DNA from 3 places in the Kitasatospora sp. NPDC001261 genome. Region 2 is predicted to be linked to each of the others. Evidence: riboswitches for the same ligand, from Rfam matches in the RefSeq annotation. Region 2 holds a riboswitch; each other region holds the start of a gene.
The links. A riboswitch is a leader RNA that binds a small molecule or an ion and turns the genes downstream of it on or off. The one in region 2 is predicted to bind cobalamin.
Positions count from the first base shown of each region.

Region 1: it holds a riboswitch for cobalamin, as region 2 does, so the genes downstream of both, ACFY4B_RS21195 (cobalamin biosynthesis protein) here and ACFY4B_RS37435 (prenyltransferase/squalene oxidase repeat-containing protein) in region 2, are expected to answer to the same signal.
Region 3: it holds a riboswitch for cobalamin, as region 2 does, so the genes downstream of both, ACFY4B_RS07250 (HoxN/HupN/NixA family nickel/cobalt transporter) here and ACFY4B_RS37435 (prenyltransferase/squalene oxidase repeat-containing protein) in region 2, are expected to answer to the same signal.

Region 1 is NZ_JBIAXP010000015.1:74,737-76,990, reverse strand. Features, by position in the region: gene ACFY4B_RS21195 (cobalamin biosynthesis protein) at 1-936, opposite strand, end outside; cobalamin riboswitch at 1,044-1,177, opposite strand; gene ACFY4B_RS21190 (alpha/beta hydrolase family protein) at 1,515-2,254, shown strand, end outside.
Region 2 is NZ_JBIAXP010000037.1:96,280-98,533, forward strand. Features, by position in the region: gene cobF (precorrin-6A synthase (deacetylating)) at 52-810, opposite strand; cobalamin riboswitch at 929-1,069, shown strand; gene ACFY4B_RS37435 (prenyltransferase/squalene oxidase repeat-containing protein) at 1,167-2,254, shown strand, end outside.
Region 3 is NZ_JBIAXP010000004.1:85,468-87,721, forward strand. Features, by position in the region: gene ACFY4B_RS07240 (hypothetical protein) at 1-316, opposite strand, end outside; gene ACFY4B_RS07245 (metalloregulator ArsR/SmtB family transcription factor) at 439-822, opposite strand; cobalamin riboswitch at 905-1,118, shown strand; gene ACFY4B_RS07250 (HoxN/HupN/NixA family nickel/cobalt transporter) at 1,149-2,254, shown strand, end outside.

The sequences.
Region 1 (2,254 bases), on a different contig from region 2:
CACCCGCCGGGAGAGCGCGCAGGCCCGCTCGATGTCGTCCACCGTCACCGGCCGCAGCTCCGCGCCCAGGACGGGCCGGTGCTCCACCCGCTCCCCGTACCGCAGCGTGCCGCCCAGTCGGACGCCCACCGCGCCGGCGAACGCCGATTCGGCCTGGCCCGCGTTCGGGCTCGGGTGCGCGGAGCCGTCGCGCCGCCAGACCCGCCAGGCGGTCCGGGGCTCGGGGGCGGCGGCCACCGTCAGCAGCGCCGTCAGCCGGGCGCCCGGCCAGCCCGCCACGTCGTCCAGCCGGGCCGAGGCCCAGCCGAACCGGGCGTAGCGGGGCGAGCGGTGGCCGACCATGGCGTCCAGGGTGTTCACGGCGCGGAAGGCCAGCAGGCCGGGGGTGCCGGCCAGGGCGCCCCAGGTCAGCGCGTTCACCACGGCGTCGGCGGTGTTCTCGGCCACCGACTCGACCACCGCCCGGGCGATCTGCTGCCCGTCCAGCGCGCTCGGGTCCCGCCCGCACAGGTGCGGCAGCCGCTCCCGGGCGGCGGCGAGGTCGCCGGCGGCCAGCGAGCGGCCGATGGTGCGGGCCTCCCGGGTCAGCGAGGTGCCGCCGAGCACCGTCCAGGTCGCGGCCGCCGCCAGCGCCGCCCGGCCCAGCGGGCGCCGGCCCACCGTACGGTCCAGGGCGAGCGCGCCCGCCGCGACCGCGCCCACGCACAGCGCGGTGTACCCGGCCCCGGCGGCGCGGTCGTCGCGCCACAGCCGCCGCTCCAGCCGGGTCGCGGCGCTGCCGAAGAAGGCCACCGGGTGGCCCCGGCGGGGGTCGGCGAAGCGGGCGTCGGCGGCGTAGCCCGCGGCGGCGCCGAGCGCGAACACGGCGGCGCGGGCCAGCGGGCGCGAGGCTCGGGTCAGCGGGCGCGGAGCGGGGGAAGGCGCGCGCGGGGTCATCGGCCGCACGGCGGAGGGCAGCTCGGAGTCCGGCCGGGCGGGGCAGCCTGCATCGCGTGCGTGTCCTCACTCAGGGTCCGCGCCCTGGATCGACGTGACGGCGGCGAGAGTCTCCTGGCTTCCGGGTCGAACGCACCCCCGGAGCCTTCCAGCGGCCGTCGACGGCCCGCCGTGGCGATGTTCCGAGCGTGCTCCCCGGTGACAGTGGCGGGACCGCGCCGGACTTCCACCGGCTTCCTCTCCATGCCTCCGTTTGGCCCCAGGATCCCATCACGGGCCCGAACCGGGAGTCAACCGAGGTCACGGAGGGGTTGGTCACACGGGGACGCCGCTGACGCCCGGTCGGATCGCCCGGCGCGGCCCCGCCCCGACCCCCGCCACCGGCACCCCCTGAGTACCGCCCTGAGCACCGCCCTGAGCACCCCGGGAGCGCCCGCCGGGTGACCCGGACGGCCCAGCCCGGTGGCCGGTCGGGCGGAGCGCCGGTGAACTGGGGCTCGAACACCGTCCGGTCCGTGAAGAACGTCCGTGAACAACGTCCGTGAACAACGTCCGTGAACAACAGAGCGGGGAGCGAGATGCGTTGGGGAACCGCCGCCGTCGTGGCGGCCGCCGCGGTGGGGGCCGCCGTGCTGGTGGTCGGCCGCCGGGCCTCCGAGCGGATGGTCCGTCCGGTGACCGCCGTCCAGGAGTCCGGGCCGGTCCAGGTCCGCGCCCTCGCCGCCGGCCGGGTCACCTTCACCCGCGGCCCCGCGAGCCTGCGCCCCGGCCGCTGGGCGGTGGAGTGGGCGGACGGCGGGCACGCGGTCGTCGAGGAGGTGCTGCACGCCGACGAACAGGGCGTCACCCGCCGACTGGTCCGCGCCGACCGGGGCACCCTCGTCCCCGGCACCGAGGTCCGCTTCACCCCGCGGGTCCACCTCGGCGACCCCACCGAGGCGCTCGGCCTCGCCTTCGCCGACACCACCGCCGACGGCGAGCTCGGCGCCCTCCCCGCCTGGCGGCTCGACGGCAAGCGCGGCACCTGGGTGATCCTGGTGCACGGCCCCGGCGACGACCGCCGGCAGACCCTCCCGGTGCTCCCCGTCCTCGACCGGCTCGGCCTGCCCGCCCTCGCCGTCACCTACCGCGGCGACCGGGGCGCCCCCGCCTCCCCGGACGGGCTCAGCCACTTCGGCGAGACCGAGTGGCGCGACATCGAGGCGGCGGTGCGGCTGGCGCTCGACAGCGGCGCGGGCAAGGTGATCCTGTACGGCTGGTCCGTCGGCGCGACCATCGTGCTGCAGACCGTGGCCCGCTCCGCCTGGTCGCACGCCGT
Region 2 (2,254 bases):
AGGCCGGTGTCCGAGTGTCGGCCGGGGTCGAACCGGGACGGCGCCCGCCGGTCAGCTCCCGGAGCGCCGCAGCAGGTAGGTGTCCATGATCCAGCCCTTGCGCTCGCGGGCTGACTCGCGCAACTCGCTGATCCGCGGGGCGGCTTCGGCCAGCGGCCCGGCGACGAGGATCTCGTCGGGGGTGCCGAGGTACGCGCCGTAGCGGATCTCCAGCCCCTCCGGGTCGATCCCGGTGAAGGCGGCGCGGCCGTCGAGCATCACCACGACGTCGTCCACGTCCTCGGGGAAGCCCTCGGCCAGTCGGCGGCCGGTGGTGATCTGCACCGGGCGGCCGACCCGGGTCAGCGTGGTGCGGTGGCGGGCGGCGAGCGCGGAGACGCTGCTGATGCCCGGGACCACCTCGTAGTCGAAGCCGACGGCGCCGCGGGCCAGGACGTCGTCCACCACGGCGATGACGCTGTCGTAGAGGCTCGGATCCCCCCAGACCAGGAACGCGCCCGTCTCGCCCTCACCGAGGTGCTCGGAGAGCAACTGCTCGACCAGGTCGGCCCGGCGGACGCGCCAGTCGTCCACGGCGGCCGCGTACGCGGGGGTGGTGCGGTCCCGCTCCGCGTCCGGTACCTCGACCACCCGGTGGCCTGGCCGGCCGTGCTCGGCCAGCATCCGGCGGCGCAGCCGGATCAGGTCCTGCCGGTCCTCGTTCTTGTCGAGGATGAAGAAGACGTCCGTGCGGGCGAGCGCCTTGACCGCCTGCAGGGTGAGGTGGTCGGGGTCGCCCGCGCCGATGCCGATGACGAAGATGTGCCGCATGGGAGGCATTCTGCCGTCCGGGACGCCCTGGTCGCGTCGGCGGCCGGGAGGGGCGCGTCGCGATGTCGGGCGGCGGCCACCGTGATGTCACGTTCGAACCCTTGACCGGATCTTTTCCGTATCGCCATGATGGGCCGTCGTGTTGTGACTCCGCCGCTGGGGGAAGTCCGGTTCGAATCCGGCGCTGGCCCGCAACGGTAGGCCGCCGGCTCCTGGTCGGAGGCGAGCCCGAGTACCCGTCGGCGGAGGCGTGTCGTCCCTCCTCCCGTCGTGGTCCGCGGGCCGGAGCCCCGAGGGCCGCCCCGGCTGTCGCCGCCGTCCTCCGGGCCCCTGCGCGCGGGCCCGGAAAGGTCACCATGCCCACGCTCCGCCGCGCCCTCGGTCTGCTCGCGATACCCGCCGTGGCGCTCGCCACCGCACTCCCGGCGGCCACCGCCGCCCACGCCGCGCCCGAGAACGCGCCCGCCGCCGCGACCTCGTCCCCGACGGTCCGTCCCGACGCCGCCGCGGGCGGCTGGCTGGCCCGCCAGCTCGTCGACGGCGACCACTTCGAGTCCGTCTTCAACGGGACCGCCTACCCCGACCAGGGCCTCACCATCGACGCCGTACTGGCCTTCGCCGCCTCGCGCGGCTCCGACGAGGCCGCCGCGAAGGCCACCGCCTGGCTGGCGAAGCCCGAGATCATCGGCGGCTACCTCGGCGACGGCACCACCGAGGCCTACGCGGGCGCGACCGCCAAGCTGCTGCTCGCCGTCGAGGTCCGCGGCGGGGACCCGACGGCCTTCGGCGGCGTCGACCTGCCGGCCCGCCTGCGGTCGCTGCAGACCGCCGAGGGCCGGTACTCCGACCGCTCCCAGTGGGGCGACTACAGCAACGCCTTCGGCCAGTCCCTCGCCGTGATCGCCCTGCACCGCACGCCCGGTGGCGCCCCGGCGGCGGCCGTGGACTTCCTGGCGAACAGCCAGTGCGCGGACGGCGGCTTCCCGCTCTCCTTCGGCCAGGCCGCCTGCACCGGCGACGCCGACGCCACCGCCCTCGCCGTCCAGGCCCTCGCCGCCACCGGGCGCGCCGCCAAGGCGAACACGGGCCTGGGCTGGCTCGCCGCCCACCAGAACGCCGACGGCGGGTTCGCGGCCGCCGGGGCGACCGCCTCCAACGCCAACAGCACCGGCCTGGCCACCCAGGCGCTGCTCTCCGGCGGACGCCTCGGCCCCGGCCTCAAGGCGTGGGGCCGGCTGGTGAAGCTCCAGCAGGGCTGCTCCGCCGACCCGGCGGTCCGCGGTGCCGTCGCCTACGACGCGATCGGCTTCAACGCGGGCACCGGCGCCCGGGCCACGGCGCAGGCCGTCCTCGGCCTCGCGGGCACCCCGCTGTCCACGCTCTCCGCCTCCGGGGCCGCCCCCGACGCCCCGACCCAGGCCTGCCCGCCGGCCCCGGCCACGCG
Region 3 (2,254 bases), on a different contig from region 2:
GGCGGGCGTCCAGGCGGTGCATGGAGGAGTGGACGGCGCAGGCGACGGCCAGGTCGAAGCGGTGGCGGACGGCGTCGTCCCAGTCCAGCACGGTGAAGCCGGACAGGCCGTGCAGGTACTCGTCCAGGGCGCGGTCGGCGAAGACGGAACCGGGGTTGACGGTGAAGTACCACTCGATGCCGTGCGGGCTCAGCAGGGAGAGGACGTCCAGCACCCGGGTGGCCGAGGTGAGGGTGCGGGCGACCGCCAGCACGCGGGCCTTGACCGGGTCGGTGTTCCAGCGGTCGGCGGGCCAGGCATGGGGGTGGGACGGCACATCATGATCGTACTGGCCGGGGCCGTTCACGGCGCGCCTTCCCGAGCGGGAGTCAGCAGCCCGGGCGGGAGTCGGCGGACCGAGCATGAGTCAGCAGGTCGGGCAGGCGTCGGCGGGAGGGGTCAGCCCACTGCCGCGCTGGGCTCGTGGTGCTCGGCGGCGGCGCACTCGTCGAGGAGGGGGCGCATGGCCTCGTCCACGAGCCGGTAGCGCACCACTCGTCCGTCCCGGTCGCCGGTGACCACGCCGGCCGTGCGGAGCAGCCGCAGGGCCTGGGAGACGGCGGGGTCGCGCATGCCGGTGGCCACCGCGAGGTCGCTGACGGCGAGCGGGCCGGCCCGGTGGAGGGCGAGCAGCAGGGCGAGCCGTCCGGGGTCGGCGAGCAGGGAGAACCGCTCGGCCCAGGACCGGACGTGCGCGGGGTCGCCGATCGCGGCGATGGCCTCGCAGACCCGGTGCCCGTCGATGGTGCGGTGGCCCGCGCGGTCGGCCGGTACGAGATGCATGCGGACATTCTTGCAGGCGGCCGCCTGTGATCCTGGACACCTGCGCAGGTGCGCAGCCTTGCACGGGTCGGGGCGCGGCCCCTACGGTGTTCCCCGCCGTGGTGCTCGGGAAGACCGGTGACGGACCCTCAGGGGTCCCAGCCCGGAGCGGCCCTCGCCACTGTGATCGGGTCGTTCCTCCGCCTGCGGAGGAACGTCGTCCGTGCCCACGGAGCCACTGGGTGCCTCGCGCACCTGGGAAGGCGGGCACGGGTATCCCGTCAGCCAGGAGACCGGCCACGGCATCTCACGAGGTTTTCCACGAGGTGCTGGAGCGTGATCCGCAGATGACCCTGCCCGAAACCGTTGCCGCCGGCGCGAAGCCGGCCCCTTCCGTGCTGCCCAGCTTCAGATGGCGGCGCGAGGACACCGTCCGTACGGCCGGGCTGATGGCGGTGATCGTGGCCATGCACGTGGTGGCCTTCGGCACGCTGATCTTCCTGGTCGCGCCCGAGCGGTACGCGGTCGGTACCCAGGTCTTCGGGGTGGGCCTCGGCATCACCGCGTACACCCTCGGCATGCGGCACGCCTTCGACGCCGACCACATCGCGGTGATCGACAACACCACCCGCAAGCTGATGGCGGACGGCAAGCGGCCGGTCTCGGTGGGCTTCTGGTTCGCCCTCGGGCACTCCTCGATGGTGGTGCTGATGGCCGCCCTGGTGGCGGGCGGCGCGCAGCTGGCGAACACGCTGATGGACGACGAGTCGGCCACCCACAAGTGGCTGGGCGTGATCGGGACGACCACCTCCGGCGTGTTCCTCTACCTGATCGGCGCGCTCAACCTGGCGGCGCTGCTCGGCATCCTCAGGGTGTTCCGCTCGATGCGGGCCGGGAAGTTCGACGAGAAGGAGCTGGAGGCGCACCTCGACTCGCGCGGCTTCATGGCCCGGGTGCTGAACCGGGCGACCCGTTCGATCACCCGGCCGGGGCAGATGTTCCCGGTGGGCATGGTGCTGGGCCTGGGCTTCGACACCGCGACCGAGGTCACCCTGATGGTGATGGCCGGCTCGGGCGCGGCCTCCGGGCTGCCCTGGTACGCGATCGTCTGCCTGCCGCTGCTGTTCGCGGCGGGGATGAGCCTGTTCGACACCCTGGACGGGACGTTCATGAACTTCGCGTACCAGTGGGCCTTCGCCAACCCGGTCCGGAAGGTGTACTACAACCTGACCATCACTGGTCTGTCGATCGCGGTGGCCTTCATCATCGGCACCATCGAGCTGGTCGGGGTGCTGCACGAGAAGCTCGACCTGACCGATCCGGTCACCGGGTTCGTCGCGGACATCTCGCTGGACAACGTGGGCTACGCCATCGCCGGGCTGTTCGTGGTGGTCTGGGCGATCGCGATCGGGTACTGGAAGCTCGCCCGGGTCGAGCAGCGCTGGACGCCCGA